DNA from 4 places in the Pseudomonas sp. 2 genome. Region 4 is predicted to be linked to each of the others. Evidence: predicted binding sites of a transcription regulator. Region 4 holds the regulator's gene; each other region holds the start of a gene.
What was found. The regulator FliA, encoded in region 4, starts transcription of late flagellar genes. The targets are predictions, from matches to a motif close to CTAAAGTTTNNNNNNNNNNNGCCGNTAA.
Positions count from the first base shown of each region.

Region 1 (7,898 bases), on a different contig from region 4:
GATGTGCGCTGGACACGTGACGGATTGACCTGCCACTGCCCGAATAGAGGCTCAGGATACTGTGTACACTGCCCGCCTGCGTGTCGTCGCAGACCACGATTTCAATGGCTTGATAGGTCTGATCCATGACGCTGCGCAATGCCGCGTCGAGAAAATCGGTCTTGCCGACTGCGATGACGACGCTGACCAGGCGTTGAGATTCCATTTTCATATCCGATGCGGGAAACACGACGGGTGTCGCTGTTTCGAAGTTGCAGCTCAACCCGATGAGCCTGTGGGGCGCTGCCGCCATGAATATGACGGCAGGCGCACAATACTCGCGTAAAGCAATAAGTCAGCCAAACCTCGCCGGATCCGGGCACGGCGTCAAGGCGCTTGATATTTTGAACGCCCGACGCTTATTTTGTACGCCTCGCTGCGCGGCGCCGCGGCGGGCATAAGAACCCTGCATAAAAATAAAGGACTTGAGTCATGAGTAGCGATGGCCACAATTCACTCGCGCAGCGATTGATGGGCATTGATGAAATTGAGTGTGTCACCCCGGACCTTAACGGCGTGCCACGGGGCAAGGTCATGACGGCGGAGGGCTTTCTGGAAGGCCGCCGCCTGCAACTGGCCCGTGGGGTGCTGCTGCAGTGCATCATGGGCGGCTATCCCGCCGCGAAGTTCTACGGCAGCGACGACGGCGATCTGGCGCTGGTGGCCGACCCCGCGCAGACCCATCGCCTGCCCTGGAGCGACGAGCCTCGCGCACTGGCGATCTGCGACGCTGATGAGTTGGACGGCGAGCCGTCGAATCTGTCGACCCGTGGCCAGCTCAAATCGGTCATCGCCCGCTATGCCCGCCATGGCTGGTCGCCGGTGGTAGCCACCGAACTCGAGTTCTTTGTCTTCGCCCCCAACAGTGATCCCAACCAGCCTTTCAAGCCGCCGGTGGGGCTGGACGGGCGTCGCGAGGATGGCCAGTCGGCGTTCAGCGTCAGCTCCAACAACGGCCTGCGGCCGTTCTTCAGCGAAGTCTATAAATGCATGGCAGCGCTGGGCCTGCCTCGCGACACCTTCATGCATGAAATGGGCGTCAGCCAGTTCGAGATCAACCTGCTGCACGGCGACCCGCTACTGCTCGCCGACCAGACCTTCCTGTTCAAGCACATGCTCAAGGAAGTAGCGCTCAAGCACGGCCTGACCGTGGTGTGCATGGCCAAGCCGCTGGCACACACGCCGGGCAGTTCGATGCACATTCATCAGAGCGTGGTGGACAGCGCCACCGGGAAAAACATTTTCAGTGATGCCCAGGGCGAACCCACCGCGGCGTTCCGCCACTTCATCGGCGGCCAGCAGGCGGCCATGGCGGACTTCACCGCGCTGTTCGCGCCCAACGTCAATTCCTATCAGCGCCTGTGCCATCCGTTCGCCTCGCCTAACAACGCCTGCTGGTCCCACGACAACCGTGCCGCGGGCCTGCGCATCCCGGCCAGCGCACCAGTGGCCCGGCGCGTGGAAAATCGTCTGCCCGGCGCAGATGCCAACCCATATCTGGCCATAGCAGCTAGTCTTTCAGCCGGGCTTTATGGAATCGAACAGCAGCTTGAGCCAACGGATGCGATTCAGGGAGAATTCGCCGTGCCGGATCATCTGTCGCTGCCCTGCACCTTGCATGCGGCGCTGGAGCGTCTGAAACGCAGTGGGCTGGCCAAGGAACTGTTCGGGGCCGAGTTCATCGAAGGCTACATCGCGTCGAAGACCCTGGAACTGACCAGTTTCTTCAACGAAATTACTCCCTGGGAACGCCGAGTCTTGGCCCAGGATGTGTAAAAACTACTGCGCTCGGTACTACTGCGTTAAAAACAGGCGGAAAATGCTCATTTAGAGCCCCTAGACTCCGCTTTTCCGCCTGTTTTTGCCTTGTATTACCTTCGCTCGTGACGTTTTTACACACCCTGTTTCCCAGGCTTAAAAACCGCGTTTCGGAAATCCTCCATGGATGAGGATTTCCGTTTTTGGAAAGTCGATGCGCCAAATCTGGAAATCCTTTCGAGCGCTGTATTTCGCCTCACTGATGATGCTCATCGGTTCGGGCCTGTTAAGTACCTATCTTGCGTTGCGCCTGGCCGCCGATCATGTCGACGGGCTGTGGGTCGGTGCGCTGATGGCTGCCAACTACGTGGGGCTGGCACTGGGCGGCAAGGTCGGCCACCGGCTGATCGGCCGGGTAGGGCATATCCGCGCCTACGCCACCTGCGCCGGGATCGTCGGCGCGGCGGTGCTCGGGCATGGCCTGATCAACTTTGTGCCAGCCTGGATATTCCTGCGGATGATCGTGGGCCTTGGCATGATGTGCCAGTACATGGTCATCGAGAGCTGGCTCAACGAACAGGCCTCGCCCAAGCAGCGCGGGCTGGTGTTCAGCGGCTACATGATCGCGTCCTATCTGGGGCTGGTGCTGGGTCAGCTGATTCTGGTGATCCATCCGCAGTTGGGGCCTGAATTGCTGATGCTGGTCGCGATGTGTTTTGCGCTGTGCCTAGTGCCAGTGGCGATGACCCGCAGCATTCACCCGGCGCCGATGCGCCCGGCACCGCTGGAGCCGCTGTTCTTCATGCGGCGGGTGCCACAGTCGCTGACCACGGTGCTCAGCGCGGGGCTGATCATTGGTTCGTTCTATGGCTTGGCACCGTTGTTCGCTGCGCAGCAGGGGCTGTCCACCGACCACGTCGGTCTGTTCATGGCCTGCTGCATTGGCGCGGGATTATTGGTGCAGGGGCCGTTGGGCAGGATTTCCGACCGCTATGACCGCGCCAAGCTGATTCGCGGCTTTGCCGGGTTTCTGGTGCTGGCCTCGTTGCCGTTGGCGATCTTCCCCGGATTGCCGATGGAAGTGGTCTTCGCCATGGGCTTCGTGACCTCGCTTTTGCAATTTGCGCTGTACCCGCTGGCCGTGGCGTTCTCCAACGACCACGTCGAGGGCGAGCGCCGCGTGTCCCTCACGGCCATGCTGCTGATGACCTACGGCGTGGGCGCCAGTATCGGGCCGCTGGTGGCCGGTGTGCTGATGAAGCAGTTCGGCAGCAACATGCTCTACGCCTTCGTCTGCTTCGTCGCGTTGATCCTGGTGCTGCGCATCCGTCCCAAAGCCGTCACCAACCTGCACCAGGTGCAGGACGCGCCGCTGCACCACGTGGCCATGCCCGAAAGCATGGCCAGCTCGCCACTGGTGGTCGCACTCGACCCGCGTGTGGATGAACAGGTGGTGCAGGATCAGATGCAGAACGCCGCAGAGGCGGGATCACCTGCACCAGAAGCGCCAGCGCAGGCGGCGACCGAGGAGGTACAGGAACGGGTTCTGCCGTCAGGCGAAGGCGTTGTACGGCCGGTAGCCGTGGTCGAGGAGGTCAATGGCGAGCCGGCAGACGATGCGCGGGATGTGGGCGTGGATCGGCCGTTGTAAAGAGTGACTGTCAGGCAAAAACACCTGTGGGAGTGAGCTTGCTCACGAATGCGTCATTTCAGTTCTTGAACAGATGGCTGAAGAGGCGCGTTTCGTGAGCAAGCTCACTCCCACAGAGCGGTCGCTGATGTCGGTCGATCAGAAATCGTCGTCTTTGTCGAAGCGGCGCGCTTCGCGTTGCAGCTGGTAGACGAAGCGCTCGACCTGACGCTGCACCAGGCCACTGATGTTGTGGAAGCGCACGCCGGCGAAGGTGGTGTTGATCTTCTCTTCGAAGTGCAGGTAGCGCAGCTCGACCGAGGTGGTCATGTTGCCGAAGGGCAGGGCCGCGATGAAGCGGTCGTAGACCTGGCCCAGCTGCATGCGCTCGGAGAAGTCGCCGTCGAAACGCAGCTTGCAGCCGGTGGCCGAGATATCCAGCAGCTTGCCGCGCAACGGCGACTTGAGCTTCTCGCCGCCGACTTCGATGTCGACCAGCGAGGCCAGCTTCAAGGCTGCGCGGAAGGCGTTACGGCGCTGGTGATAAATGACTTCTTCAGGCAGAGGGCCGCGATAGCTGTGCGGGTCCTCGATGATGGTCATCTGTGCCTTGCATTCCCAGGCGATGCGCACGCCATCGTGGAAGCCTTCGACACGGAACGCTTCGCCATTGGCCATGAAGCGCTCGCCATCGCGAGGAATCATTTCATCCAAGGCGATGACGTTGTTGTCACGGTCGACTTCGATGACGTAGCTCTGGAAACGCTGGCTGCGCTCATGGAAGGTGATGATCAAGGGATCATGGCTTTCCATCAGCAGCCGCAGGTTGGCGGCAATTTCCAAAGGCGTGTTCAGTACCTTTGGTGGCTGCGGAACATCTTCCGCGCTTAAGGCATTCACGGTTAATCCATCTCCAGGCAAAAAACGACAACGTGCGGCGCAGGCAGTTTGCCATCATGTCGCACGTCTTGATACAAGAACTTACGCCTGGCTAAGCGGACGCGGTCTCATCTTTCCGGCAGTCGAACCCCGGCTGTCATACAGCGTGGGTGTATCGCCACCGTTGAGGATGCGCAGCTGTTGAGCCGTGGTCAGCTGCTGCAGCTGAATCAGTGCGCCATTCTGTTCGTTGGCGGCCTGACATTCGGTCATCAGCGCGTTCAATTCGTCGCCCGCTTTCAACAGTGCTTCGCCGACTGCGGAGTGCTTGGCCACTTCTTCGAGTCCCGCGCGATTGGCGGGCAGGCCCAGACTGCTCATCAGTTGGCTGCGTCGGCGTCCATGCTGCTCGAGCACGATCACCAGCGCCTGTTTCTGCGCCAGGATGTGTTCCATTTCGACCATATTGCGTCCGTGAAGCGCCAGTGCCTCGGCCTTCAGGATGTCCAGCAGATGCCGGGTCGGCGCAATATCGTCCGTGATCAGTTGAAGCAATGTAGTGTCTTGCATCGCATGCCCTGGGATTCAAGCGTCCAGAAGCCCCTGCGCGGACCGGGGGCTAGCGCTGGGCTTCGAAATCAAGCAGTTTGCTGGCAACGCGGTTGCTGTCGACCTTGTAGCTGCCGTCGGCGATAGCCTGCTTCAACTCGGCCACGCGGGCGCTGTTGACGGTGGGCTGATCACGCAACGAATCAGTGATCTTCTGCAACTGTTGAGCTTCGCTGCTCAAATGTACTTTCTCGCCGCTGCCGTCAACGCTCTGGGAAGTGCTGGCCGTCGCCGGGGCTTCGGTCTTGCTGGTTTCCTTGGTGTTGGCGGTACGCGAAGTACCGCCTACGGCAGTGGAGCTATTCAAACGACTGAAGTCGATGACCATGATTAAAACCTCTGGGTTCTAGGACGCTTGCCTTTGTTTCGGCTAGACCCGGAATAACTTTAGGGCCAATGCGAAAACAGTCTCGAGTCGACTTCGCACAGGCCGGACTGGCTCCGAGTGTAGAAAAAGCGCAAGCGTAGCGCCAGAGATTCCTGCGCCTTACATAGGCACCTCGACTTGCCCGGGGGCGACCACGTTGGCCTTGATCACGCGCTTGGAATTGAGGTTCTTGACCCGGATCTGCTCGTTCAGGCCACCGTCAGCCAGGGCTTCACCGGGCATGCGCACGCTCATGGCCCCACTGCGCGCGGTGATCACCACCTGGTCGCCCTTGTGGACCATCTGCGGTTGCTCCAGATGCACCGGGGTGAGGATCTGGTCGATGACCGTTGGTCGGACAACTTTCTGCCCGATCGCCTGATCCAGCGAATCGAGAAAACCCTGCCCCAGCAGGCCCACGTCGCGCTCGCGCAGGGCCACGTCGCCGGACGAGACGATCGCATCACGCTTCATCGGCCGCACCACGGTCACCACATTGCGAAACAGATGTACCTGCGCAGGCACGAACACCGTCCACGGTGAGGAGCCTTCGCAGCGCAGCTTGACCGTCACCCGGCCGATGGGCGTTGCCGAGTTTTCCAGCGAGGCTGTCAATTCCTTGTCGCAATGCGGCATGCGCAGGCGCGGGTCGAGCTGTTTGACTTCGATCTCGTAGCGTCCCTGGGTCTGACTGGTCGCCAGATAGTCTTCTACGGTGAATTCAAGAAAGCCCTGGGTAGCGCCGATAAGTTGTTCAGGCAGGGTTACGTTGTCCGCCCGGGCCGCGTTTGCGACGCCGAGCAGACACAGCGCGACCACCACGCTATAAAGGCTGCGGGTCGCGGTGTAGAAGTGTCGAGATACTGTCATTGGCAAGTTCATGACAGGTCAATAGCAAGGGCCGTGCCGCTTGCCGTCAGGGCAGTGCGCGACTGGTCGTTTTGGGAGGGGTGGTGCATGGCTGGTGTTTTGGATTCAGTGAACCAGCGCACTCAACTGGTAGGGCAGAACCGCCTTGAACTGTTGCTGTTCCGGCTGGAAGGCAAGCAGTTGTATGGGATCAACGTGTTCAAGGTAAAAGAGGTGCTTCAGTGCCCAAAACTTACCCTCATGCCCAAATCCAGTCCGATTGTGCGCGGAGTGGCTAATATTCGTGGCGGGACGATTCCGATTCTCGACTTGTCGATGGCGACCGGGGCTGCGCCTCTGGCCAACATCGCCAATTCGTTCGTGATCATTACCGAGTACAACACCAAGATTCAGGGTTTTCTGGTGCATTCGGTCGAACGCATCGTCAACATGAACTGGGAAGACATTCATCCGCCACCCAAGGGGACCGGGCGCGATCACTACCTCACGGCAGTGACGCGCATCGATAACCAGTTGGTGGAAATCATCGACGTGGAGAAAATCCTCGCCGAGGTGGCACCGGTGTCGGAAAACATTTCCGCAGGCGTGGTGACCGAAGAAGTCGCGCACAAGGCGCTGTCGCTGCGTGTGCTGACGGTGGATGACTCTTCGGTGGCGCGTAAGCAGGTGACCCGTTGCTTGCAGACGGTGGGGGTTGAAGTCACGGCGTTGAACGACGGTCGTCAGGCGCTCGAATTCCTGCGCAAGCTGGTGGACGAGGGCAAGAAACCGGAAGAAGAATTCCTGATGATGATCTCCGACATTGAAATGCCGGAGATGGACGGCTACACCTTGACTGCAGAGATCCGCAACGATCCGCGCATGCAGAAGCTACACATTATCTTGCATACTTCGTTGTCCGGCGTGTTCAACCAGGCGATGGTGAAGAAAGTCGGTGCCGACGATTTCCTGGCCAAGTTCCGGCCGGACGATCTGGCGGCCCGCGTGGTTGATCGTATCAGGGCGGCAGATATCAGCTGAGCAGGGCTTTCCCTGGTGGCTGTTCACATGATTTGAGAGGCGGCATGTCTACAGGTAATTTGGATTTTGAGCAGTTCCGGGTCTTCCTGGAAAAAGCCTGTGGCATTTTGCTGGGTGAAAACAAGCAGTACCTGGTCTCCAGTCGCCTGAACAAGCTGATGGAGCAGCAGGGCATCAAGTCGCTGGGCGAGTTGATCCAGCGTATTCAGAGCCAGCCGCGCAGTGGTCTGCGCGAGCAGGTGGTCGATGCGATGACGACCAACGAGACCCTGTGGTTTCGTGACACGTATCCGTTCGAGGTGCTCAAGAGCAAGGTGCTGCCCGAGCAGCTCAAGGCCTCGCCGGGTCTGCGTCCGCGGATCTGGTCGGCGGCCTGTTCGTCGGGGCAGGAGCCGTATTCGCTGTCGATGTCGATCGATGAGTTCGAGCGCAGCAACCCGGGGTTGATGAAGTCGGGTGCGCAGATTGTGGCGACCGATTTGTCGGGGAGCATGCTGACCAATTGCAAGACCGGGGAGTACGACAGTCTGGCGATCGGCCGGGGCTTGTCGCCGGATCGGCTGCAGCGGTATTTCGATCAGAAGACGCCGGGGCGCTGGACGGTGAAGGCGCCGATCAAGAGTCGTGTGGAGTTTCGCTCGTTCAATCTGTTGGACAGTTATGCGGCGTTGGGCAAGTTTGACATTGTGTTCTGTCGCAACGTGCTGATTTATTTTTCGGCCGAGG
Region 1 is NZ_JBWXNG010000031.1:420-8,317, reverse strand. It holds gene AC1MEK_RS29505 (glycosyltransferase) at 1-205, opposite strand, end outside; gene AC1MEK_RS29500 (glutamine synthetase family protein) at 574-1,815, shown strand; gene AC1MEK_RS29495 (MFS transporter) at 2,012-3,448, shown strand; gene AC1MEK_RS29490 (flagellar brake protein) at 3,587-4,327, opposite strand; gene AC1MEK_RS29485 (flagella synthesis protein FlgN) at 4,409-4,876, opposite strand; gene flgM (flagellar biosynthesis anti-sigma factor FlgM) at 4,926-5,243, opposite strand; gene flgA (flagellar basal body P-ring formation chaperone FlgA) at 5,403-6,164, opposite strand; gene AC1MEK_RS29470 (chemotaxis protein CheV) at 6,240-7,172, shown strand; gene cheR (protein-glutamate O-methyltransferase CheR) at 7,217-7,898, shown strand, end outside.
Region 1: a site for FliA is predicted at 5,279-5,306, ahead of flgM (flagellar biosynthesis anti-sigma factor FlgM). Genes of this name have one in related genera too.

Region 2 (7,898 bases), on a different contig from region 4:
GTCCTGGAACGCCGCCTGGCGCAGCTTGAGTTATGGACTTTCTGTCGAACGCAATCAGGTGTTCGAGCGCGACGGTCAGAGCCGCAGCGACAACCGTATCGCCCTGACCTTGAGCCTGCCGCTGGGCGACAGCCCCGGTGCCTCGCGGGCATTTTTCAACGGCGTGCGTGACAGTGCCGGCGACCATGACGTGCAGGCCGGGCTCAACGGCCAGATGCTGGATGACCGCAACACCTTCTACTCGCTGCAGGCCGCTCACGACAACCGCTCGGGCTCGGCGGGGTTCGGCAAACTCAACACCACCACTTCTTTCGGGCGTTTCGATGCCGGCTATGGCCAGGGCAGTGATTACCGTGCGTTCAACGTCGGTGCTGCCGGTTCACTGGTCGCCCATGCGGGCGGTGTGAACTTTGGCCAGTCATTGGGCGAGACCTTTGCATTGGTGCAGGTCAAGGACGTCGCAGGTGCGCGCCTTTCCAGCAACAGCAACGTTGCCACCGGCAGCAATGGCTACGCGGTGCTGCCGTACGCCCAGCCGTATCGCGCCAACTGGGTCAGCCTGGATACCCGCCAGCTGGGCGCCGATGTCGAGCTGGAAAACGCCGTGAGCCAAGTGGTGCCGCGCCGTGGGGCGGTGCCGCTGGTCAGTTTCGACGCTTCGGTGGGGCGTCGGGTGCAGTTCGAGCTGGTGCGTACCGATGGCAGTCGCTTGCCGCTGGGCGCCGTTGTGGAGAACGAACAAGGCAAGCTGCTGGCCGCCGTCGACCCCACCAGTCACGCACTGGTGTTGAGTGAGCAGGACAAAGGCGAGCTGATCGTCAAATGGGCGGAGCAGCAGTGCCGGGCGCCGTTCGACTTGCCGCCCCGGGATCCTCAGCGCGCCTTCGATCGAATCCGGGTGGTGTGCCAATGAAGTGGACGAGGATGCTGTGGGCGATGGCATTTTTTTTCTGTCAGCAGGCCCAGGCGGTGGTGTCCTTGACCGGGACGCGATTGGTGTTCGATGGAAGGTTTCGTGAGGCGACCATCGAAGTCACTAACCATGATCAGACCCAGGCGCTGATCCAGGCCTGGCTGAGTCCGGCCAATGCTACAGGCGACGAGGCACAATCCCTGCCTTTCGCCGTTACGCCTCATCTGCTGCAGTTGCCGGCGCAAGGTCGGCATCTGCTGCGGATTCTGTACGAGGGCGTCGGCGCACCGTCGGACCGAGAGTCATTGCTCCATCTGTACGTGTTGCAGGTGCCTAGGCGGCAGGAGGGGCGCGCTCAGTTGAACATCGCCGTGCGCCAGCGCATCAACCTGTTCTACCGACCTGTGGGGTTGCCGGGCGACCCAGCCGAAGCCGCGCAGGCGCTGGAGTGGCAATGGTCGCAAGGGCAGCGGGCGGTGATTGGCGTGCGCAATCCCACGCCTTTTCATGTGTCGCTGCACGATCTGGCCATCAACGGCCTGCCACTCGCCGAAGACCTGATGGTCGAGCCGTTTTCCCAGCACCGGCTGCCACTGCCGGTCGGAGCTGGCATCGCTGCGGGGAGCCTGAGGTTCATCGCGCTCACCGACTACGGTGGCTCGCGCCCGTTCTGCGCGCAGCTTCGCGAGGACACGCCATTCAATGCCCGGGAGGAGAACTCGGGCACCCCATCTTTCGTAGGGAAATGCTGATCATGACGAGCTTATCTGTTACCCGCTGGTGTCCGACGTTTCTGGCGGCCTTGCTGTTGCCTGCGACAGGTCTGGCCATGACCTGCAAGACCCAAGGCACAGGCGAAGCGGTGGTGCGCGCCGACCTGAGCAGCAGCGTCGCGATTCCCGCCACCTTGCCCAACGGCAGCGCGGTCTGGCGTTCCGAGCGCCTGAACCTTGCGGTCGAATGCGCCCGTGAAACGCCGGGGGTGGCCGAGGACGTGTTCGTCTATCTCAACCCGGAAAACCTGCAAATCGGCCAGGGAATCCGCGCCGGGCTGACACTCAACGGCACTGATTACCTGCAGAGCGGCGGTCGGATTCCTACACGGCAGACGGTCCCCGCGTGCAATGACGCCAACCTGGCAGCGTGCCCCAAGGTCAGCTTCAACCTGCCATTTTCGGTGTTCATCCAGAAGTACGGCGCCACGCCGCCCTCGGGCGCAGCCAGTAATCTGCTGGATTACCGCATGTTCCAGATCGACAGCGGCAATGGCCTGAACCCGGTGCCGGACAACAACCTCAACTACGTCATCAACAACCTGCAGGGCCTGCGTTTCGTCGCGTGCAGCGCCGAGCTGCGGGTGATGCCCGAGACCGTGGAGTTCGGCGATGTGGCGATCCGCAATGTGCGGGTGGGGGAGGTCGCGACCTTCGAGCGCTTTGCCCTGGCCACCAGCCGGATCTGTGATTCGCCGTTCAGCCTCAATGCGCGGTTCACCCCGGTGTCAGGAAGGTTGTCGGGCGATGTGCTGGTGCCGGTGAACAATGACAGCATCGGTATCCGCATCACCAACGCGCGCACGAACGTGCCGCTGCGCTACAACGAGCCGTTTCACGCCACGGATCTGCTGGGGGAAAACTACTCGGCCACCGCTGACTTGAATGCCGAGCTGATCTGGCAGACCAACACGCCCACGCCGGGCGCGTTCTCGGCAGAGGTGATGGTGGATCTGTTTTACAAGTAGGCCGTGTTTGCACGCCCACATTGATCTTCAATGAATGCCCCGTAGCAGCACGGCTTGCCGGCGGGGCGATCTCAAGAACGCTACCGCCGGCAAGCCGTGCTGCTACGGACGTGTGTCGTTGGCCGGGATTGCGCTCAGCTCTGCTTGCGAAAACTGTCGCGGTATTGCGTCGGCGTCACGCCCAGACGCTGGGTGAAGATCAGGCGCATGCGGGCCGCGCTGCCGAAACCGCAGTGGTACGCCACGGCCTTGATCACCATCTCGCTGCCTTCGAGCAAATGCCGGGCGGCGTCGATGCGGGCGCGCTGCACGAACTCGGCCGGGGTGACCTTGGCCTCGCGGGCGAACACCCGGGCAAAACTGCGCGGGCTCATGGCAACCACTTCGGCCAAGCGCTCCACCGAGAACGGCTCGCTGATGTGCTCCATGACGTAACGCTGGATCTTGGCCACCGGTGACTCGTCATCGGCGGGCGCATTGAGGTAAGGGCTGAACTGCGACTGGCCGCCCTGACGCTGTGCCACCACCAACAGCCGTTTGGCGACCAACAGGGAAACCGCCGTGCCGTGGTCTTCAGCCACCAGCGCCAGGGCCATGTCGATCCCGGCGGTGACACCGGCCGAGGTCATCATCTTGCCGTCGCGCACATAGATACGGTCAGCCTCGACCTGGGCAAGAGGAAACAGCTCGGCCAGTTGCCCGGCATGGCTCCAGTGGGTGGTGACCTGCCTGGCATCGAGCAATCCGGCGTGACCCAGAATGAATGCCCCGGTGCAGATCGAACCGAAGCGGCCAGCCAGTGGAGTGGCCTGGCGCAGCCACGCGGACACCTGTGGCATCTCGGCGCTCTCCGGCAAGTGCGGGCCACCGGGCACCAAGAGAATGTCGAACTCAAGGGGGGCGTTGTTGATGTCGAACCGAGCGCCCAGCGGCATGCCGTTGGACGCGACGATAGGGTAGGGCGCCGCACCAATGGTGGTGATCGTGTAGCCCTGATCCTGGCCCACGAAGCGATTGGCTTCGGCAAATACATCCAGCGGGCCAGCCACGTCCAGAGCCTGAACGCCGGGGAACAGCACGATGGCAACGCTCTTCATCGAAACGTCTCAGCTGCTTTGCAAGGGGATGAACATATAGCTTATGGCTTCGCCTGTCTCCAGCCGCGCGCCGGCCTGTTGCAGGGATTGCGTCGCCGCTTCACCGGCCACCCGGAAGCGCCAGCCGTTTTCGCAGACGGCGGGCAACTCGCCTGTCTGGTAACGAGTAACGGCTGAGGCGAAAGCGTCCATATCGGGAAGGTAGGCGACGAAGCCGTTGCCCTTGAGCGCGGTGATGTTGATGCCCAGCGCCATGCAGATCGCCTGTTTGCGGGCGATGTCGTCGCGATCGGCCTGGCGGGAGCGCTCGATCAGGGTCATCAGTTGCTGATCCACCAGTTGCCCGCCGACGATCAGATCCGGCCCCTGTTCCCAGGATTCGGGCGGGCAGTCCTTGGCCTGAGGGCGCAGCGGGATGTGCGGATTGATCTCCATCGGGTAAATGCGGCAGACCAGCGGGCGACGTTCGTAAATGCGGCAGAGGTTATCCGCGTCAAGATTTCGGCAGCGCCCGGCGTTGTAGGCGGCAAAGGTGATGGCCACCAGCGCCTGGGCCGAACCGCTTGTGACCGGGTGTGACCTGCGTGTGGCATGGATGATTTGATCTGGCGGGACACCATAACCGTTGGCCAGAAACGCCTCGGTCAGCACGATCACCGAACCGCCGTCCGCCGCCCACTGCGCGGCTTCGGCCAGGGTCAGCGGGACGTGATGGTCGGTGCAGCATTTGCCGCAACCGACGCAGGAAAACTGAGTATTCATCGAAAGAAACGCCGCCCGCTCAAAAGAAATCAGCGCTGCGCTCTGCGGCTTTTGCGTGTCGCTGCAGGGCGCAATTCTGAAAGTGGCGGGATTTGCAGCAAGTTATGCGCCAGTAAGGTGTCTGACACAAACTGCACGGCCTAACTGGTCCCGTAGCAGCACGGCTTGCCGGCGGGAGCGTTCTCAAGGCCCACCCGCCGGCAAGCCGTGCGGCTACGGGTGATATGTGCCCGCACCTTGTGCTTATTTCTTCGGCAAGGTGCTGACGTTATCCCACTCGGTGATCAGCGCTTTCTTGTTCTTGCGGTCGTACAGACACAGCTCGGTGCCGGTCTTGTTCTTCATGAACGCCTGTTTGTACTGGCCTTTGATCAGCAGCGCGCTGTAGCCGATGCTGTCATCGAACATCGCCGAGCTGCCGGCCGGCTTGGCGTTTTTCAGGGAGCTGGCGGCCACGCAACTGTCGACCAGGGTTTTATCGAAGGCCTTCCAGGCTTCATCGCTGGAGGCGCTGGCCTGTCCGGCGACCGCAGTCAGGGCGAGTAGCAGCAGGGTGGTGGTTTTCATGGCAATCTCCGTTGTTGTCATCCGGGCAGGCGTTTGAAAGCCTGTTGGACTGACTCAACGGGGATCGAGTTCGCAACGCTGCACATAATGCATCCCTGCGCGCTCATACAGCTGCCGTGCCGCCAGATTGCTTTCCATGACCTTGAGATCGACCTGTCCTTCATGTCGCTCTGCAAAGATCTTGAACGCCTGATTCAACAAGGCTAGCCCAAGACCGCAGCGCTGTGCCCGGGGATGCACCACCAGATTGCGGATGAAGGCGCTGGTCCAGCATTGCGCGACGGCCACCACGCCCAGCGGATCCTCCACCACTAGGCACAGCGCAGGGTCGAATTCCGGGTCGGTCTGAAAGCCTTGCAGCCACGTGTTGAAATCACCGACATGGCCGCCGCCCAGTTCAGCGCCCAGCGTGAACAGCTGGTGAATGGCGACGGCGTTGTCGTCGTTGAACGCCAGCAGATGCGTCGAATCTGGCCAGACAGCCGTGGGGACGGGGTGGCGCAGATCGCGGCGCATCAGCCAGTAATGGCTGGCCGATGCGTCGTGCGGGCCGGGCCTCAGATGCCCTGGGCCTCGACCGTACGTGCGGCTTCGATCAAGCATCGCGTGAGCTCGGGTGAGGAGAACTTGGTCAGCACTGCGTTGGCGCCGGCGGCCTTGGCCTTTTCGGCGTTCATCGCGCTGTCCAGCGAAGTGTGCAGCAAGACGTACAGCTGCTGGAAGTCCGGGGTCTCGCGCAGGGTGCGGGTGAAGGCATAGCCGTCCATCTCCGACATCTCGATGTCCGAGACCACCACATTGATCTGCTGCGCGGTGCCTTGCAGATCGAGCAGGTGGTCGATGGCTTCGCGGGCACTGCGCGCGGTGTGGCAGTCGATCCCCAAGTTGCGCAGGGTCAGCACCGACTGCTGCAGCGCGACCTGGCTGTCGTCGACGATCAGGATGCGCGCCTTGTTCAGCACCTCGACTTCTTCCGGGCTTAGCTCGGCAGGCTCCGGTGTCACCTGCATCGGTGCGATGCCGTGGATGACCTTCTCGATGTCCAGCACCTGAACCAGTGTGCCGTCGACCTGGGTCACGCCGGTGATGAACGACTTGTTGCCCGAGCCGAACGGCGGCGGGCGGATGTCGGTGGTCAGGCAATGGACGATCTTGCTCACCGCCTGCACGTGCAGGCCCTGCTTGGAGCGGCTGACATCGGTGACGATCAGGCAGCCACCATCGGGGTCGAGCAACGGGCGCTCGCCGATGGCACGGCTGAGGTCGATCACCGACAGCGAATTGCCGCGCAACGTGGCCACGCCTTTGACGTGCGGGTGCGACTCGGGCAGCCGGGTCAGGGGAGGGCAGGGGATGATTTCACTGACCTTGAGCAGGTTGATCGCCATCAGCTTTCCGCTGCGTAACGTGAACAGCAGAAGCGAAAGGGAATCTGCACGGACGTTTTTGGACATATGAACCTTCTGTGATGCGGTGTCTGGCTGGCGCATCGGGAGGCGCGAACAGCTGTCGATGACGGTTTATCGACCCGGCGATTGCAGGCTTTAGCGTTTTCGGCCCGCTGTATGCGCGGTGGGGGTGATTCTGGCTGGAGTCATAAAGACCTGTGTGGAGTCTTTATGACCGCAAGCGGCTGTTGGTCAAAATGACAAATTTTAAGTAGGTTGTTGATTTATAACGAGATATTTTCTGGCACGGATCCTGAAATAACGATAGCAGTCCTTACCCATCGAGTCTCAGGAGTCCATCATGTTGAATGCTTCGGATCGTGCCATCGTCAAATCCACTGTTCCCCTGCTGGAAAGCGGTGGGGAAGCGCTGACCACGCATTTCTACAAGAAGCTGCTGCAGCGCTACCCGCAGGTCCGCCCGCTGTTCAACCAGGCCCACCAGGCCAGCGGCGACCAGCCTCGCGCCCTGGCCAACGGCGTGCTGATGTACGCGCGCCACATCGATCAGCTCGAGCAGCTGGGCGATCTGGTGGCCAAGATCATCAACAAGCACGTGGCGCTGCAGATTCTGCCTGAACACTACCCGCTGGTGGGCGAGTGCCTGCTCGAAGCGATCCGCGAAGTGCTGGGCGCCGAAATCGCCACTGACGAAGTGATCAACGCCTGGGGCAATGCCTACGGCCAACTGGCGCAGATCCTGATTGGGGCCGAGGAAGGCATCTACAAGGACAAGGAACTGGCCGCCGGCGGCTGGCGTGGGGCTCGCGCGTTCAAGGTCGTGGGCAAGGTGCAGGAAAGCGCCGAGATCACCTCGTTCTACTTCGCCCCGGCCGATGGTCAGGCGATCCTGGACTTCACTCCTGGCCAGTACATCGGCATGCAGCTGTTCGTGAATGGTGAAGAGATTCGCCGCAACTATTCGCTGTCGGCGCGGGCCGGCAATGGCCAGTACCGCATCAGCGTGAAACGCGAGCCTGGCGGTCGCGCCTCCAACTTCCTGCATGATCAGGTGCAGGTGGGTGACAGCATCAATCTGTATCCGCCTGCAGGCGACTTCACGCTGTCCCACAGTGACAAACCGCTGGTGCTGATCAGCGGCGGCGTCGGAATCACCCCGACGCTGGCCATGCTGCAGGCGGCGCTGGACACTCAGCGTCCGATCCACTTCATTCACTGTGCGCGCAATGGTGCGGTCCATGCCTTCCGCGACTGGATCGAGCAACTGGCCGCGCAGTATCCGCAACTCCAGCGCTTCTACTGCTACACCGAAGACGACGGCGTGAGCCCGGCGGCCCATGCAGTCGGCCTGCTCGACCAGGCGCGTCTGGAACAGTGGCTGCCAGAGGATCGCGATCTGGATGCCTACT
Region 2 is NZ_JBWXNG010000003.1:133,745-141,642, forward strand. It holds gene AC1MEK_RS06105 (fimbria/pilus outer membrane usher protein) at 1-913, shown strand, start outside; gene AC1MEK_RS06110 (fimbrial biogenesis chaperone) at 937-1,665, shown strand; gene AC1MEK_RS06115 (fimbrial protein) at 1,668-2,654, shown strand; gene AC1MEK_RS06120 (GlxA family transcriptional regulator) at 2,789-3,751, opposite strand; gene AC1MEK_RS06125 (YkgJ family cysteine cluster protein) at 3,761-4,513, opposite strand; gene AC1MEK_RS06130 (hypothetical protein) at 4,757-5,080, opposite strand; gene AC1MEK_RS06135 (GNAT family N-acetyltransferase) at 5,135-5,596, opposite strand; gene AC1MEK_RS06140 (chemotaxis protein CheW) at 5,638-6,534, opposite strand; gene hmpA (NO-inducible flavohemoprotein) at 6,830-7,898, shown strand, end outside.
Region 2: a site for FliA is predicted at 6,601-6,628, ahead of AC1MEK_RS06140 (chemotaxis protein CheW). Genes of this name have one in related genera too.

Region 3 (7,898 bases), on a different contig from region 4:
CAACGGCTTCAACATGGCCCAGTACCACGAAGAATCCTTCGGCGCGACGCCACCGGAAGCCCGCGCCGACGCCGTGGAACACGCCGAGCAGGCCGCCGAGGCACCAGAGGTCGACGTCTCCGAACTGCACCAGGTGGAATTCACCGACACCGGCAAGAGCATCCGCGTGGCACCGGGCGAAACCGTCCACGCTGCCGCCGCCAAGCTTGGCCTGATGATTCCCAAGGCCTGCGGCATGGGCATCTGCGGCACGTGCAAGGTGATGAAGCTCAGCGGCGAAGTCGAGATGGAGCACAACGGCGGCATCACCGACGACGACGTGGAAGAAGGCTACATCCTGTCGTGCTGCAGCATTCCGAAGGGGGATGTGCGGATCGAGTACTAATAGCCGCCCATAAAAAAGGGGGAATGCACGTTTGCGCATTCCCCCTTTTTTGTCTGGGCTGATTACAACCGGAACCGCGCCACCATGCCGTTCAGATCCACTGCCAGGCGCGACAGCTCGTTGCTGGCTGCGCTGGTCTGGTTGGCGCCGGTGGCCGACTGGGTCGACAGGTCGCGAATGTTGACCAGGTTGCGGTCCACTTCGCGGGCAACTTGCGCCTGTTCTTCGGCGGCGCTGGCGATGACCAGGTTGCGCTCGTTGATTTCCACCACCGCAGAGTTAATGGTGTCCAGCGCCACGCCTGCGCCCTTGGCGATGTTCAGGGTGGACTCGGCGCGCTCGGTGCTGCTGCGCATGGAGTTGACCGCCTGTTCGGTGCCGCCCTGGATGCTGCCGATCATGCGCTCGATCTCGCTGGTCGACTGCTGGGTGCGGTGGGCCAGTGCGCGAACTTCGTCGGCGACCACGGCAAAACCACGACCGGCCTCGCCTGCCCGCGCGGCTTCGATGGCGGCGTTGAGTGCCAGCAGGTTGGTCTGGTCGGCCAGACCGCGGATCACGTCCAGCACCTTGCCGATGTCGCGGGATTCGTCGGCCAGGTTGCCGATCAGGGTCGCGGTGCTCTGTACGTCGCCGCTCATGCGCTCGATGGCGCTCACGGTTTCCTGAACCAGATCGCGACCGTCGCTGGCCGAGGTGGTGGCGTTTTTCGAGGCTTCCGAGGTGCTGACGGCGTTGCGCGCAACTTCTTCGACGGCGCTGGTCATCTCGTTGACGGCTGTGGCGGCTTGCTCGATTTCGTTGTTCTGCTGCGACAGGCCGCGGGCGCTTTCGTCGGTCACCGCGTTCAGCTCTTCGGCCGCCGAAGCCAGCTGAGTGGCGGATCCGGAGATGCGTTGCAGCGTATCGCGCAGCTTGGACTGCATTTTCAGCATGGCGCCCAGCAGGCGGCCGGCTTCGTCAGAGCCGTCGACGGTGATGGTGCGGGTCAGGTCGCCCTCTGCTACTTCTTCAGCGGCCTTGAGCGCCGCGGCGATGGGCCGGGTGATGCTGTTGGTCAACAGCCAGGCGAACAGCAGCGTCAGTGCAGTGGCGATGATCAGCAGGGTCACGACCATGGTGAAGGCGGTCGAGTACTGATTCGACGCGTCCTTGTTGGTGTTGTTGAGCTGCTGGGTGTTGATCTCCACCAGCTTGCCCAGGACTGTGTTCATCTGATCAGAGTTGGTCTGCAGGTCGGCGCCCAGCAGGGTGGCCAGCTCGTCGAGCTTGTTGGCGCTGCTCAGGGCTTTCATGCGGTCTTCAAGTGCACGGTAGTCGTTGAGCAGTTTGACGTACTGATCGTAAGTGGCCTGTTCCTCGGGAGCGACGATCAGTTTGACGTAGATGGCGCGGGCTTCCTCGATCTGCCGATTGCGCATGGCCAGCAGTTCGACGGTCTTGGCCAGGGTTTCCGGCTCGCGGTTGAGCATCAGGCGATACGACAGCACGCGCAGGCGGATGCTGCCTTCGGTAAGCCGGTCCAGCGACTTGATGCTGGGCATGCTGTTGGTGGCCATGACTTCGGTGGCGTCGTTGATCTTGCTCATCTGCATCAGCGCGAAGACGCCGAGAATCAGCATCAGCAGGCCGATGATGGAAAAGCCGAGGAATGCGCGGGGCGCAATGTTCATATTACGTAGGGACATGACGGTTCCTGACAGGCCGCAATCCATGCGAGACGAAATGATAATGGTGGGGAATGCATGACTTATCGGTCGCGCATTCGCAGACTTGAACCCATTGGTCCATTGCGTGCGTTTATGTCGCAGGTGGCCTATCTGACGAACAGCAGGAACAAGAGGGCGAAAACGCAGTCAATCAGGTCCGTTATGCGTTTGCGCAATTGAAGTGAACGAAGTGCTTTTTTGCTCGGTGTTGCGGCGTAAATGCCCTGATTTCACTGGTAGCCGAAGTCGCTTTTCTTTATCGTACGCGCCCTTTGAAATTTGCCTGAGAAATCAAAATGTTGGAAGCATCCCTAAGCCAGTTGGAAAAGCTCGTCGCAGACCTCGTGCAGCAGAATCAGGAGCTGCAGGCCACGAACGCGCAACTCACTGAAGAGTTGCAGAAGGCCAGGGATGACAACGACAGCCTGCAACTGAGCCTGCTGGAGCAGGAAGAGAAGCAGGGCGCCACCGCAGCCCGCATCCAGGCTCTGGTGGACCGTGCGACCAGCGTTGGCGCGGTCGGCGCATGATCCTCGATCGCGACACCACCAAGGTCATCTCCATCCTGGGCAATGACTACACCATCAAGGCGCCGGCCGGACAGGAACAGGCGCTGATGGACGCGGTGACCATGCTCAAGACGGCCCTGTCGGAAACCAAGCGCAGCTACCCGACTCTGATCGGCGACCGCCTGCTGGTGCTGGCGGCGCTGAACCTGTGTTCGAAGCAGGTCGAGTTGCAGCGCCAGCACGCCGAAGAGTTGAGCCGTTATGAAGAGCAGGTCAGCGCGACGGTCGAGGTGATCGAGAAGACCATCGCGCAGGGGTGAGGTTCTGACGCCGACCCCGTGCGTTTCACGTGACTGTGGGAGTGAGCTTGCTCGCGAATGGGGTGTGCCAGTCGGAAGATACGTCCCTGACACACCGCATTCGCGAGCAAGCTCACTCCCACAGGATTGGAGTTGGGTCTTGGCCTGAGTCAGGCCCCCATCACCAACCGGATATCCGCCGCCAGCTCCCGCACGCGGGCTTCTTCGGTGTCCCACGAACACATGAACCGCGCGCCGCCGCTGCCGATGAAGGTATAGAAACGCCAGCCCTTGGCCGTCAGCGCCGCGATGGCCGCTTCCGACAGTTGCAGGAACACGCCGTTGGCCTGCACCGGGAACATCAGCTCGACCCCCGGAATGTCCTTCACCAGGCTGGCCAGCAATTGCGCGCAGCTGTTGGCGTGGCGCGCGTGTTTGAGCCAGGCGTCGTTTTCCAGCAGGCCGACCCAGGGCGCGGACAGAAAGCGCATTTTCGACGCCAGTTGCCCCGCCTGTTTGCAGCGATAGTCGAAGTCTTCGGCGAGCTTGTGGTTGAAGAACAGGATCGCCTCGCCTACCGCCATGCCGTTCTTGGTGCCGCCGAAGCACAGCACGTCGATGCCGGCTTTCCAGGTCAGCTCGGCAGGGGTGCAGCCCAGATAGGCGCAGGCGTTGGCGAAGCGGGCGCCGTCCATGTGCAGGTTCAGGCCCAGTTCCTTGCAGGTGTCGCTGATCGCCTTGAGTTCTTCAGGCAGGTAGACGCTGCCCACCTCGGTGGCCTGAGTCAGGGTCACGACCCGCGGTTTGGGGTAATGAATGTCGGCGCGCTTGAGCGCGACTTCACGAATCGAGTCGGGCGTGAGCTTGCCGTTCTCGCTGCGCGCGAGCAGCAGCTTGGAGCCGTTTGAGAAAAATTCCGGCGCGCCGCATTCGTCGGTCTCGACGTGAGCGGTTTCCGAGCAGATGACGCTGTGGTAACTCTGGCACAACGACGACAGCGCCAGCGAGTTGGCCGCCGTGCCGTTGAAGGCGAAGAACACTTCGCAGTCTGTTTCGAACAGCTGACGGAATTGATCGGCGGCGCGCGCTGTCCACTGATCGTCGCCATAGGCGCGTTGGTGGCCATGATTGGCTTGCTCCATGGCCGCCCAGGCTTCGGGGCAGATTCCCGAATAGTTGTCGCTGGCAAACTGCTGGCTTTGGTCTGACATGGCCGGTTCCCTGTAGTCGAAGGCAGCGACTGTAACCAAGATTTCATGGTTTGGTCTTGCTTTGTTGCGTCACAAAAATTCAACCAGAACGCGGAGTGAGATGAGCCAGGCAAATTTGATCGTGCATCCGGTCCGCGACCGCACCCTGGACCTGCTCAAGTGGCTGGCGATGCTGAGCATGGTGCTGGACCACTTGCGCTATGTCGGCTGGTCGGTCGATTGGCTGTACGTGCCGGGGCGCCTGGCGTTCGCCTGGTTCTGCCTGGCCATCGCAGCGAATGTGCGGCGGGCGATGACCCAGGCGATACGGCCTTCGCCGGACTGGAAATACCTGCTGTGGCTGGCGGTGTTTTCGCTGATCGCCGAGCTGCCCTACCGCCTGTACATGGCCGGTGACGTGACGACGCTCAATGTGATGCCGACGCTGGTGCTCGGCCTGCTGGTAGCGCAAGGGGTGGCCAGCCGCGCCTGGCCGATGCGGATCATGGGCGTGGCTGCGCTGGGAATGGGTGTCGCGTTTGCGCCGCATCTGATGTTCGGCGCCTTCGGCGTGTTGCTGCCCACGGCATTTTTTCTGGTGATGCGTGGCTCGCTGTGGCTGGCGGTGTTGCCCGGCATCGTGTGTTTGTTGAGCAACGAATGGCCGAAGATCATCGACGGCATGCTTTGGGGCGATCCGATCTCCATCGGCGCGCTGCTCACCTGCCTGCTCGGGCCGTGGTTGGGGCTGGGCCTGTTGCGCTGGCGTACCCTGCGGCGCGTGTGGCCGATGCGGCGCTGGGCGTATGTGATTTATCCGGGGCATTTTTTGCTGTTGTACGGCCTGCGCATGCTGATATCGCACCCGTAGCAGTCCGGCTTGCCGGCGAATGCGTCAGATCAGGCAATGCAACATTGAATGACACACCGCATTCCTCTGTGGGAGCGAATTCATTCGCGATGCGATGGTCCAGGCGACACATCCCGATGCCTGAACGATCTTTCGCGAATGAATTCGCTCCTACAGGTCTGCATCATCCGGGTGTAGACAAACCGCCATCACGCCCCGTATCTTCCGCACAGGCCACCGCAGTGGCCAGCGTCGCTCGGACGGTTCCGGGCGCTTACGTCTTCAGAGGCTCCACATGGCAGACCAAGGTTCGCCGCGCCGCTTTGCGCGCATCGATCGACTCCCCCCTTACGTGTTCAACATCACTGCCGAGCTGAAAATGGCAGCTCGTCGTCGTGGTGAGGACATCATCGACCTGAGCATGGGCAACCCCGATGGGGCAACTCCACCGCATATCGTCGAAAAACTGGTCACCGTCGCCCAACGTGAAGATACTCACGGCTACTCGACTTCGCGTGGCATTCCACGTCTGCGTCGGGCGATTTCCAGCTGGTACAAGACTCGCTATGAGGTCGATATCGACCCGGAAAGCGAAGCCATCGTCACCATCGGCTCCAAGGAAGGGCTGGCGCACCTGATGCTCGCCACCCTTGACCAGGGCGACACGGTGCTGGTGCCCAACCCCAGCTATCCGATCCACATTTATGGCGCGGTCATCGCCGGTGCCCAGGTGCGTTCCGTGCCGCTGGTGCCGGGCGTCGACTTCTTCGCCGAGCTTGAGAAAGCCATTCGCGGCTCGATCCCCAAGCCGAAGATGATGATCCTGGGCTTCCCGTCCAACCCGACCGCCCAGTGCGTCGAACTCGACTTCTTCGAGCGCGTCGTGGCGCTGGCCAAGCAGTACGACGTGCTGGTAGTGCACGACCTGGCCTACGCCGACATCGTCTACGACGGCTGGAAAGCCCCGTCGATCATGCAGGTGCCGGGCGCCAAGGACATCGCGGTGGAATTCTTCACCCTGTCCAAGAGCTACAACATGGCGGGCTGGCGCATCGGCTTCATGGTCGGCAACCCCGAGCTGGTCAGCGCCCTGGCGCGGATCAAGAGCTATCACGACTACGGCACCTTCACCCCGCTGCAAGTGGCGGCGATTGCTGCGCTGGAAGGCGACCAGCAATGTGTGCTCGACATCGCCGAGCAATACCGCCAGCGCCGCAACGTGCTGGTCAAAGGCCTGCACGAGCTGGGCTGGATGGTCGAAAACCCGAAGGCTTCGATGTACGTCTGGGCCAAGATCCCCGAGGCCTATGCACACATGGGGTCGCTGGAATTCGCCAAGAAGCTCCTGGCCGAGGCCAAGGTCTGCGTGTCGCCGGGTGTCGGTTTCGGTGAGTACGGCGACGACCACGTGCGCTTTGCCCTGATCGAGAACCAGGACCGGATTCGCCAGGCTGTGCGGGGGATTCGCGGGATGTTCAGGGCTGATGGTGTTTTGGGCTCCAAAAGCTGACCTGTAAAGAGTGTGCATCGCTACTCGTGAGAGAAGCGATGCGCTCCTTTCCCTGGATGGCCTCCATCGCTTGTTCTTACACGTAGTACAAAATCCGCCCCACGTTCGAATATCCGTGACTCAAACGGGTGTGGCAGTGACGTACCAAATGACGGAATCATAAATCATCAGTTGCTTGTGGAAGACGCTGTAGTCGACATTTTTATACGTCAACGTCTCGCCCTTGCCGGTTGCAAGGATCAAGTTCTGAGCAATAGTGTCTGTTATGATCTCTCGTCCATCAGGGTGATCGAAGTAGAACTCATCTGCAGCTTTCTGAGTGCGCTTGTCGGGATGCTGAACAGTGGGCTCTCTGGGGTGTTTGCTACTTGCCTTCGAGATATGGAGTTCGTAATTGTCAGGGCCTTTATCTATTCGGGTCATTTGGCCGACGAAAACGGTATGCTGGCCTTCAGCGTCTCTGAAATCTACGCTGTCGCCACTTTTAAGTTTGACGATATTTTCAACGTGGTTGCTCTTTAAAACAGGGGTACGGCCGTCGATGGTAACGGAGATGGTCATGGTATCTATTTCCTGTTAAATCGTCGGGATGAATCTGCTGATTAACTCGGTCTTCGAAAGTTGTCACGCCGGGTCGGCAAGCTGGTATTGCCAGTCGCCCCAAGGTAACAGCGTTTTTGTGCTCATCACGCGCTGCTTGCCATCTTGCTCCACGACTTCTCCGCGTAACGCTGAACTGAAGAATATCACTGCTTCCGAATTGTCCTTTAGGCCGTTAATATCACGCCGGGATACAAGTTCTCCTATGAAGTGAAGTTTCGACTCTCCATTGCTCATTATATTTCTGACGGCGTTTTGAATTTCGACTCCGTCCACACCCCCCACTTTGTTCGTGAAAGATGTAATCCGACCTTTTGAGATTGAGTGCGAAGATGACCTGATCTTCGGTCAGGTCGGTTAGTGTCGTTCCATTGACGGTGATCTCAAGAGACATGGCATGTTCTCCTTGGGTGTTCCTGATGTGAGCCTTCAGGCTGTACTCATTCATAGGGGTTGGCAACTGTCATAAATGACAGGTTTGTGCGCCGTCCGTCGCATTGAGGTGCGAGCATCCTCATCAGGCTGATGACTGACGATCATCACGAATTCATGCCGTGGATCACACGGTCGGGAGTGGAGTATGTTGGATGGAAGGCTTCAGATTTGAATCGGCGTGAGTGGTCACGCGGTATACAACCGACAGCCTTTCAGCGCCGCTCCCCACATAGTAATCTCCGGGTGTTGCGCATCGGGCCGCTTCCACTTCCGTCACCGTGGTTGAGTAACTTCGCCCGTCAACCGTTCGGATATTGACCGAAACTTGCCGGTCGGCGGACACTCTGAAAGTTCGATCCATCACAATATCTTCATCGTCGCCCTCTGCCTGAAAACGCGACCCTTTGGGAA
Region 3 is NZ_JBWXNG010000008.1:138,518-146,415, forward strand. It holds gene gbcB (glycine-betaine demethylase subunit GbcB) at 1-385, shown strand, start outside; gene AC1MEK_RS15455 (methyl-accepting chemotaxis protein) at 448-2,073, opposite strand; gene AC1MEK_RS15460 (hypothetical protein) at 2,391-2,624, shown strand; gene AC1MEK_RS15465 (cell division protein ZapA) at 2,621-2,923, shown strand; gene AC1MEK_RS15470 (threonine aldolase family protein) at 3,073-4,113, opposite strand; gene AC1MEK_RS15475 (TraX family protein) at 4,214-4,963, shown strand; gene alaC (alanine transaminase) at 5,238-6,452, shown strand; gene AC1MEK_RS15485 (hypothetical protein) at 6,573-7,013, opposite strand; gene AC1MEK_RS15490 (hypothetical protein) at 7,077-7,328, opposite strand; gene AC1MEK_RS15495 (hypothetical protein) at 7,612-7,898, opposite strand, start outside.
Region 3: a site for FliA is predicted at 2,136-2,163, ahead of AC1MEK_RS15455 (methyl-accepting chemotaxis protein). Genes of this name have one in related genera too.

Region 4 (7,898 bases):
CCCGTTGCAGCGCCACCGGGCCGCCGGTGGAGGTGCCAATCGCCACCAGCTTGTAGGCCTTGCGCTTGGGTGCGGGCGACGCAGCCGGGGCATGATGCGCAGCGCCATGGGCCGCATGCGCCGCTGGCGCAGGGCGGACGGGCGCCGGGGCGGCCGGGCGTGCAGCAGTGGTCGTTTGCGTGCTGCGCAGCGAACTCGCTGCCGGTGCCGGGGCGGCCGCCGGTGCTGGCGCCGCCGGGCTGCTGAAACCGCCAAAACGGCGGTTGCTGCGGGAAATGCTGTGCACCTTCTCGCACAGCATCTGCTTGACCTTCTCAGGGTTGCGCGAGATGTCTTCGAAGTTCTTCGGCAGGAAGTCCACGGCCCCGGCATCCAGCGCGTCGAGGGTCACCCGGGCGCCTTCGTGGGTCAGCGAGGAGAACATCAGCACCGGGGTCGGGCAGCGCTGCATGATGTGACGAACTGCGGTAATGCCATCCATCATCGGCATTTCGTAGTCCATGGTGATCACGTCGGGTTTGAGCGCCAGGGCCTGGTCGATCGCTTCCCGGCCATTGGTGGCGGTGCCGACCACTTGAATCGTGGTGTCAGAGGACAGAATTTCCGAGACGCGACGGCGAAAGAAGCCCGAATCGTCTACTACCAGAACCTTGACGGTCATAAACACTCCATTCGGAAAAGCTGGCCAGAACCGGGCCCGCTTTCCATCAATCATTCTCGGCTTGCGACGTCCCCAGGTGGGAGTGAGCTTGCTCACGAAGGCGCGTTTACATCCACCACATTACCGATGGCCGATAAAACATTCGTGAGCAAGCTCACTCCCACAGAGGAAGATTCAGCCTCAGATACGCCGTGCGGCGTAGCGCTTGAGCATGCTCGGTACGTCAAGGATCAGGGCGATGCGGCCGTCACCGGTGATGGTGGCGCCGGACATGCCAGGCGTGCCTTGCAGCATCTTGCCCAGCGGCTTGATCACCACTTCTTCCTGACCCACCAGCTGATCCACCACGAAACCGATACGCTGGGTACCGACCGAGAGGATCACCACATGGCCCTCGCGCTGCTCTTCATGAGCGGCGTTACTGACCAGCCAGCGCTTGAGGTAGAACAGCGGCAAGGCCTTGTCGCGCACGATCACCACTTCCTGACCGTCGACGACGTTGGTGGTCGACAGGTCCAGGTGGAAGATCTCGTTGACGTTGACCAGCGGGAAGGCGAAGGCCTGGTTGCCCAGCATCACCATGAGCGTCGGCATGATCGCCAGGGTCAGCGGGACCTTGATGACGATCTTCGAGCCCTGGCCCTTGGTCGAGTAGATGTTGATCGAGCCGTTGAGCTGAGAAATCTTGGTCTTGACCACGTCCATGCCCACACCACGACCCGACACGTCGGAAATCTCGGTCTTGGTCGAGAAGCCCGGGGCGAAGATCAGGTTGTAGCAGTCGGTGTCGGACAGACGATCCGCCGCGTCCTTGTCCATCACCCCGCGCTTGACCGCGATGGCGCGCAGCACCGCCGGGTCCATGCCCTTGCCGTCATCGGAAATCGACAGCAGGATGTGGTCGCCTTCCTGTTCGGCCGAGAGCACCACACGACCGCCGCGAGCCTTGCCCGAAGCCTCGCGTTCTTCCGGCGACTCGATGCCGTGGTCCACCGCGTTGCGCACCAAGTGCACCAGCGGGTCGGCCAGGGCCTCGACCAGGTTCTTGTCCAGGTCGGTTTCTTCACCCACCAGTTCAAGGTTGATTTCTTTCTTGAGCTGACGCGCCAGGTCACGAACCAGACGCGGGAAGCGGCCGAAGACTTTCTTGATCGGCTGCATGCGGGTCTTCATGACCGCGGTCTGCAGGTCGGCGGTGACCACGTCCAGGTTGGACACGGCCTTGGACATGGCTTCATCGCCGCTGTTCAGGCCCAGACGCACCAGGCGGTTACGCACCAGCACCAGTTCGCCGACCATGTTCATGATCTCGTCCAGGCGCGCAGTGTCGACGCGCACGGTGGTTTCCGCTTCGGTCGGCGCCTTGTCGGCAGCAGCCGGCGCAGGAGCACGGGCAGGCGCAGCAGCGGCTGGCGCAGGTGCAGCCTTGGCGGCCGGCGCTGGCGCGGCGGCAGGTGCCGGTTTCGCAGGTTCTGCTTTGGGCGCTTCGGCTTTAGGCGGCTCGGCTTTAGGCGGCTCGGCTTTCTTGACCGGTGCCGCCGCCGTGGCGGTCGCACCCGCTACGGCCGGCTCGAACTTGCCTTTGCCATGCAGTTGATCGAGCAGCGCTTCGAATTCGTTGTCGGTGATTTCATCCGACGCAGGTTCGCTGGCGGCTGCCACAGGCGCTGCAGCTGGCGCGCCGGCATCCGGGGAGAAACTGCCCTTGCCGTGCAGCTGATCGAGCAGCGCTTCGAATTCGTCGTCGGTGATTTCGTCGCTCGCAGGCGTCGCCGCCGGTGCGGCCTCGGCTACAGGCACGACGGCGTCTACGGCGAACTGGCCCTTGCCATGCAACTGGTCGAGCAGCGACTCGAATTCGGCGTCAGTGATTTCGTCGCTGGCCGCTTCATCGGCCGCAGCGGCTGGCGCAGCCGGAGCAACCGGCGCCGACACGGCAGCACCCGCCGCCTCGGCCTTGACCGCATTGAGCGAGTCCAGCAGTTGTTCGAATTCCAGATCGGTGATGTCGTCGGATGCAGCCTCGGCCACCTCCTCAACGACCGGAGCCGGTGCAGGCGCGGCCGCGATTTCATCGGCCGACGCAGGCTCTGCCAGACGCGACAATGCCGCGAGCAGCTCGGGCGTGGCCGGCGTGATGTCGGAGCGTTCGCGCACCTGGCCGAACATGCTGTTGACGGTGTCCAGCGCTTCCAGGACGACGTCCATGAGCTCGGCATCGACCCGGCGCTCACCTTTGCGCAGGATGTCGAACACGTTCTCAGCGATGTGACAGCATTCAACCAGCTCGTTGAGCTGGAGGAAGCCAGCGCCCCCTTTTACAGTGTGAAAACCGCGAAAAATGGCATTGAGCAGATCCGCATCATCCGGCCGGCTTTCCAGCTCGACCAACTGTTCGGACAACTGCTCGAGAATCTCGCCGGCCTCTACCAGAAAATCCTGAAGGATTTCTTCATCGGCGCCGAAGCTCATTGGGGGTGCTCCTAAAATTAACCGTCAAACCGATCCAGAGGCTGCGTCACAGGTTCGCGCGCATTGCCTTCGTCGAGGCATTGGCGCGCGATCCAGCAGCCACTTTCACATAGAACCCGGGGCTTGAATCCACTCGCGGGAATTCAGAATCCGAGGCTGGATAGCAGATCGTCTACATCATCCTGACCGGATACGACGTCTTCACGTTTATCGGCATGAATCTGCGGACCTTCACCCTTGGAATGAAGTTTTTCCTGCTCTTTTTGCTTACGGAACACTTCCTGATCGTGCTGGATCCCGGCAAAGCGATCCACCTGGCTGGCCATCAGCACCAGCTTGAGCAGATTGCTCTCGACCTCGGTCACAAGCGTAGTCACGCGCTTGATCACCTGGCCGGTCAGGTCCTGATAATCCTGGGCCAGGAGGATGTCGTTCAGGTGGCTGGCAACCTGATGACTCTCCTTCTCGCTGCGCGCCAGGAAACCTTCGACACGGCGGGCCAGATCACGAAATTCCTCGGCGCCGATCTCGCGACGCATGAAGCGTCCCCAATCGGCGCTCAGGGCCTTGGCGTCTTCGCTCAAGCCGTTCATCAACGGCGTGCTCTGCTCCACCAGGTCCATGGTCTTGTTGGCCGCGCCTTCGGTCAGGCGCACAACATACGACAGGCGCTCGGTGGCATCGGTGATCTGCGACACTTCTTCGGCTTGCGGCATGTGCGGGTCAATCTGGAAATTGACGATTGCACTGTGCAGCTCGCGCGTCAGCTTGCCGACTTCCTGATACAGGCCGCGGTCCCGGGTCTGATTAAGCTCATGGATAAGTTGCACGGCGTCGCCGAACTTGCCTTTTTCAAGGCTGGCGACGAGCTCTTGTGCGTGTTTCTTCAGGGTCGACTCGAAGTCACCCATTGTCGATTCTTTAGGATCCATAGCGCCCTCGCAGCGGACATCAGCTATTGACGCGCTCGAATATCTTCTCGATCTTTTCTTTGAGCACCTGGGCGGTGAATGGCTTCACGACGTAACCGTTAACACCGGCCTGTGCGGCCTCGATGATCTGCTCGCGCTTGGCTTCGGCGGTGACCATCAGCACCGGCATGTGGCGCAGGCGCTCATCGGCGCGCACCTGACGCAGCAGGTCGATGCCCGACATGCCCGGCATGTTCCAGTCCGTGACCAGGAAATCGAAACCGCCCGCCTGCAACATCGGCAATGCGGTGGTACCGTCATCTGCTTCGGCCGTGTTGGTGAACCCAAGGTCACGCAACAGGTTTTTTATGATCCGCCGCATCGTTGAGAAGTCATCAACGATGAGGATTTTCATGTTCTTGTCCAATTCGACCTCCAAGCAGTCTTTAACGCGCCCAGCCCCTGGACGCGCGTTCAATCAATACCGGCGAGCGGCTTTACGAATAACAGTGACGGGTTTTCGAATCGACAAGTAACAGGCGCAGCGAAACGAATCTTCAAAGATCCGATCCCACCGGCTCCTGCCTTGCCTTTTGTTGCACCCACATCTTGCACAGCCGGTCTTGCATTCAGCACGCAGGCACACTGGCCTGCGCGGGTTAAATCAACGTGCGCGCCACTCGCTCAGGCGGCCGCGCAAACGGGCGGCGCACTGGCTGTGCAGCTGGCTGACCCGGGATTCGCTGACGCCCAGGACTTCACCGATTTCCTTGAGGTTCAGCTCTTCGTCGTAGTACAGCGCCAGCACCAGGCGTTCACGCTCGGGCAGGTTGGCGATGGCATCGGCCAGCGCCCCTTGAAAACGCTCGTCTTCCAGATCGCGGGACGGTTCCAGCGACTGGCTCGCGCCGTCTTCGTGCAGCCCTTCATGCTCGCCGTCCTGCAACAGGTCGTCGAAGCTGAACAGGCGACTGCCCAGTGTGTCATTGAGAATCGCGTAGTAATCGTCGAGGCTCATCTGAAGTTCGGCAGCAACCTCGTGATCTTTAGCGTCACGGCCGGTTTTTGCTTCAATCACACGAATCGCGTCGCTGACCATGCGCGTATTGCGGTGAACCGAGCGCGGCGCCCAGTCACCCTTACGCACTTCGTCGAGCATCGCGCCACGAATGCGGATGCCGGCGTAGGTCTCGAAACTCGCGCCCTTGGTCGAGTCGTATTTGGTCGACACTTCGAGCAGGCCGATCATCCCCGCCTGGATCAAGTCCTCGACCTGCACACTGGCCGGCAGACGCGCCAGCAAGTGGTAGGCGATACGCTTGACCAACGGGGCATAGCGCTCGATGAGCTCGTACTGGGAATCTCTGGATGATTTGCTGTACATGCGATAGCCACTTGCAGTCATGACACTGGCCCTGCACTGGTCTGATGAACCAGGCGCTCGACGAAAAATTCCAGATGGCCACGCGGGTTCGCCGGCAGCGGCCAGGTATCGACTTTCTGCGCGATGGCCTTGAACGCCAGCGCACATTTGGAACGGGGAAACGCCTCGTACACCGCGCGCTGCTTCTGCACGGCCTTGCGCACGCACTCGTCGTACGGCACGGCGCCCACGTACTGCAGCGCGACGTCCAGGAAGCGGTCGGTGACCTTGGTCAGCTTGGCGAACAGATTGCGCCCTTCCTGCGGGCTCTGGGCCATGTTGGCCAGCACGCGGAAGCGGTTCATGCCGTAGTCGCGGTTGAGCAGCTTGATCAGCGCGTAGGCGTCGGTGATCGAGGTCGGTTCGTCGCAGACCACCAGCAGCACTTCCTGGGCCGCGCGCACGAAGCTGACCACCGACTCGCCGATCCCGGCAGCGGTGTCGATCACCAGCACGTCCAGGTTGTCGCCGATGTCGCTGAAGGCCTGGATCAGGCCAGCGTGCTGGGCAGGCGTCAGTTGCACCATGCTCTGGGTGCCGGAAGCGGCCGGCACGATGCGCACCCCGCCTGGCCCCTGCAACAGGACATCGCGCAGCTCGCAGCGGCCTTCGATGACGTCGGCCAGGGTGCGTTTAGGGGTCAAGCCCAACAATACGTCGACGTTGGCCAGACCCAGATCGGCGTCCAGCAACATCACGCGACGCCCAAGCTCGGCCAGTGCCAGCGAGAGGTTCACTGACACGTTGGTCTTGCCTACGCCACCTTTGCCACCAGTCACCGCGATAACCTGAACGGGATGCATGCTGCCCATGTTAATTTTTTACCTTGTCTTGCTTAGACCTAAGCCACACTTCGGGCTGCACGTTCAGTGACTGAACAATGCCTGGCAGACCATCGATGCAGGTATTTTCCAATGTCATTTTCCTTAACCTAGCCCGCGCGCTTGCCGGTGCTGTGATAAAGATCCGCAAACATATCCGCCATCGCTTCCTCGCTAGGCTCCTCCTGCATCTGCACACTCACCGCTCGGCTTACGAGCTGGTGCCGGCGTGGCAGATGCAGATCATCCGGTATCCGTGGGCCATCGGTCAGATAGGCCACGGGCAATTCGTGTGTCACGGCAAGGCTGAGCACTTCGCCCAGGCTTGCGGTTTCGTCCAGCTTGGTCAGGATGCACCCGGCCAGGCCGCAACGCTTGTAACTGTGATAGGCCGCAGTCAGCACCTGTTTCTGGCTGGTTGTCGCCAGGACCAGGTAGTTGCGCGCCTTGATGCCGCGCCCTGCCAGGCTTTCCAGTTGCAGACGCAGGGCCGGGTCGCTCGCCTGCAGGCCGGCGGTGTCGATCAACACCACGCGCTTGCGCAAGAGCGGCTCCAGCGCCTGAGCCAGCGACTGGCCCGGGTCGACATGGGTCACCGGCACATTGAGGATCCGGCCCAGCGTCTTGAGCTGTTCCTGAGCCCCGATGCGGAAACTGTCCATACTCACCAGCGCGATATTTTGCGCGCCGTATTTCAACACATATCGGGCCGCAAGTTTTGCCAGCGTGGTGGTCTTGCCCATTCCGGCAGGGCCGACCATGGCGATCACCCCACCCTCTTCCAGCGGCTCGACCTCTGGCGTGACGATCATGCGTGCCAGGTGCGCCAGCAACATGCGCCAGGCGTGGGGCTGGTCATCGACATCCGGGACCATGTTCAGAAGGTCGCGCGACAGCGGGCCGGACAGGCCGACGCGTTGCAGACGACGCCACAGGTTGGCCTGCTGCGGACGGCTGCCTTGCAGTTGATTCCAGGCCAGCGAACCGAGCTGGACTTCCAGAAGTTCGCGCAGGCCGTTCAATTCCGAACGCATCGAATCGTAGGCACGCTGGCTGATGCCAGGATCAGCCGCCGCGCGCTCGGCACGCTCTGCGCGATCCGCCGCGATGGCGGCGTGGATCGACGGGCGGAACGGCTCGTCCAGGGTCGGCTCGATCTGTTTGTTGCTGTCATCCATGGCAATGCCGGAGAACAGCTGGCGATTGGCAACGCTGTCCAGCTCGCTGCGGCTTGTCAGTTCAGCCTGCGCGGTGACGATGCGCGACTGGGTCTTGCGCAGCTCGTCTTCGAGCTCCACGTTCGGCACGCGCGGGGCCAGCGCGGACAGTTTGTAGTCCAGCGCGGCTGTCAGTTCCACACCGCCGGCGATCCGCCGGTTGCCGATGATGGCGGCTTCAGCGCCCAGCTCATCACGAACCAGCTTCATGGCTTGACGCATATCGGCGGCGAAAAAACGCTTAACTTGCATGACTCACTACCTCAGCCGTTCGGCCCGACAGTCGCTACGATGGTGACTTGCTTATTGTCAGGAATTTCCTGATAAGCCAAAACATGCATGTTCGGCACTGCCAGGCGTCCAAAGCGGGACAACATGGCGCGAACCGGACCT
Region 4 is NZ_JBWXNG010000016.1:66,598-74,495, forward strand. It holds gene AC1MEK_RS23105 (protein-glutamate methylesterase/protein-glutamine glutaminase) at 1-661, opposite strand, end outside; gene AC1MEK_RS23110 (chemotaxis protein CheA) at 842-3,133, opposite strand; gene AC1MEK_RS23115 (protein phosphatase CheZ) at 3,277-4,065, opposite strand; gene AC1MEK_RS23120 (chemotaxis response regulator CheY) at 4,085-4,459, opposite strand; gene fliA (RNA polymerase sigma factor FliA) at 4,709-5,449, opposite strand; gene fleN (flagellar synthesis regulator FleN) at 5,446-6,279, opposite strand; gene flhF (flagellar biosynthesis GTPase FlhF) at 6,399-7,757, opposite strand; gene flhA (flagellar biosynthesis protein FlhA) at 7,769-7,898, opposite strand, start outside.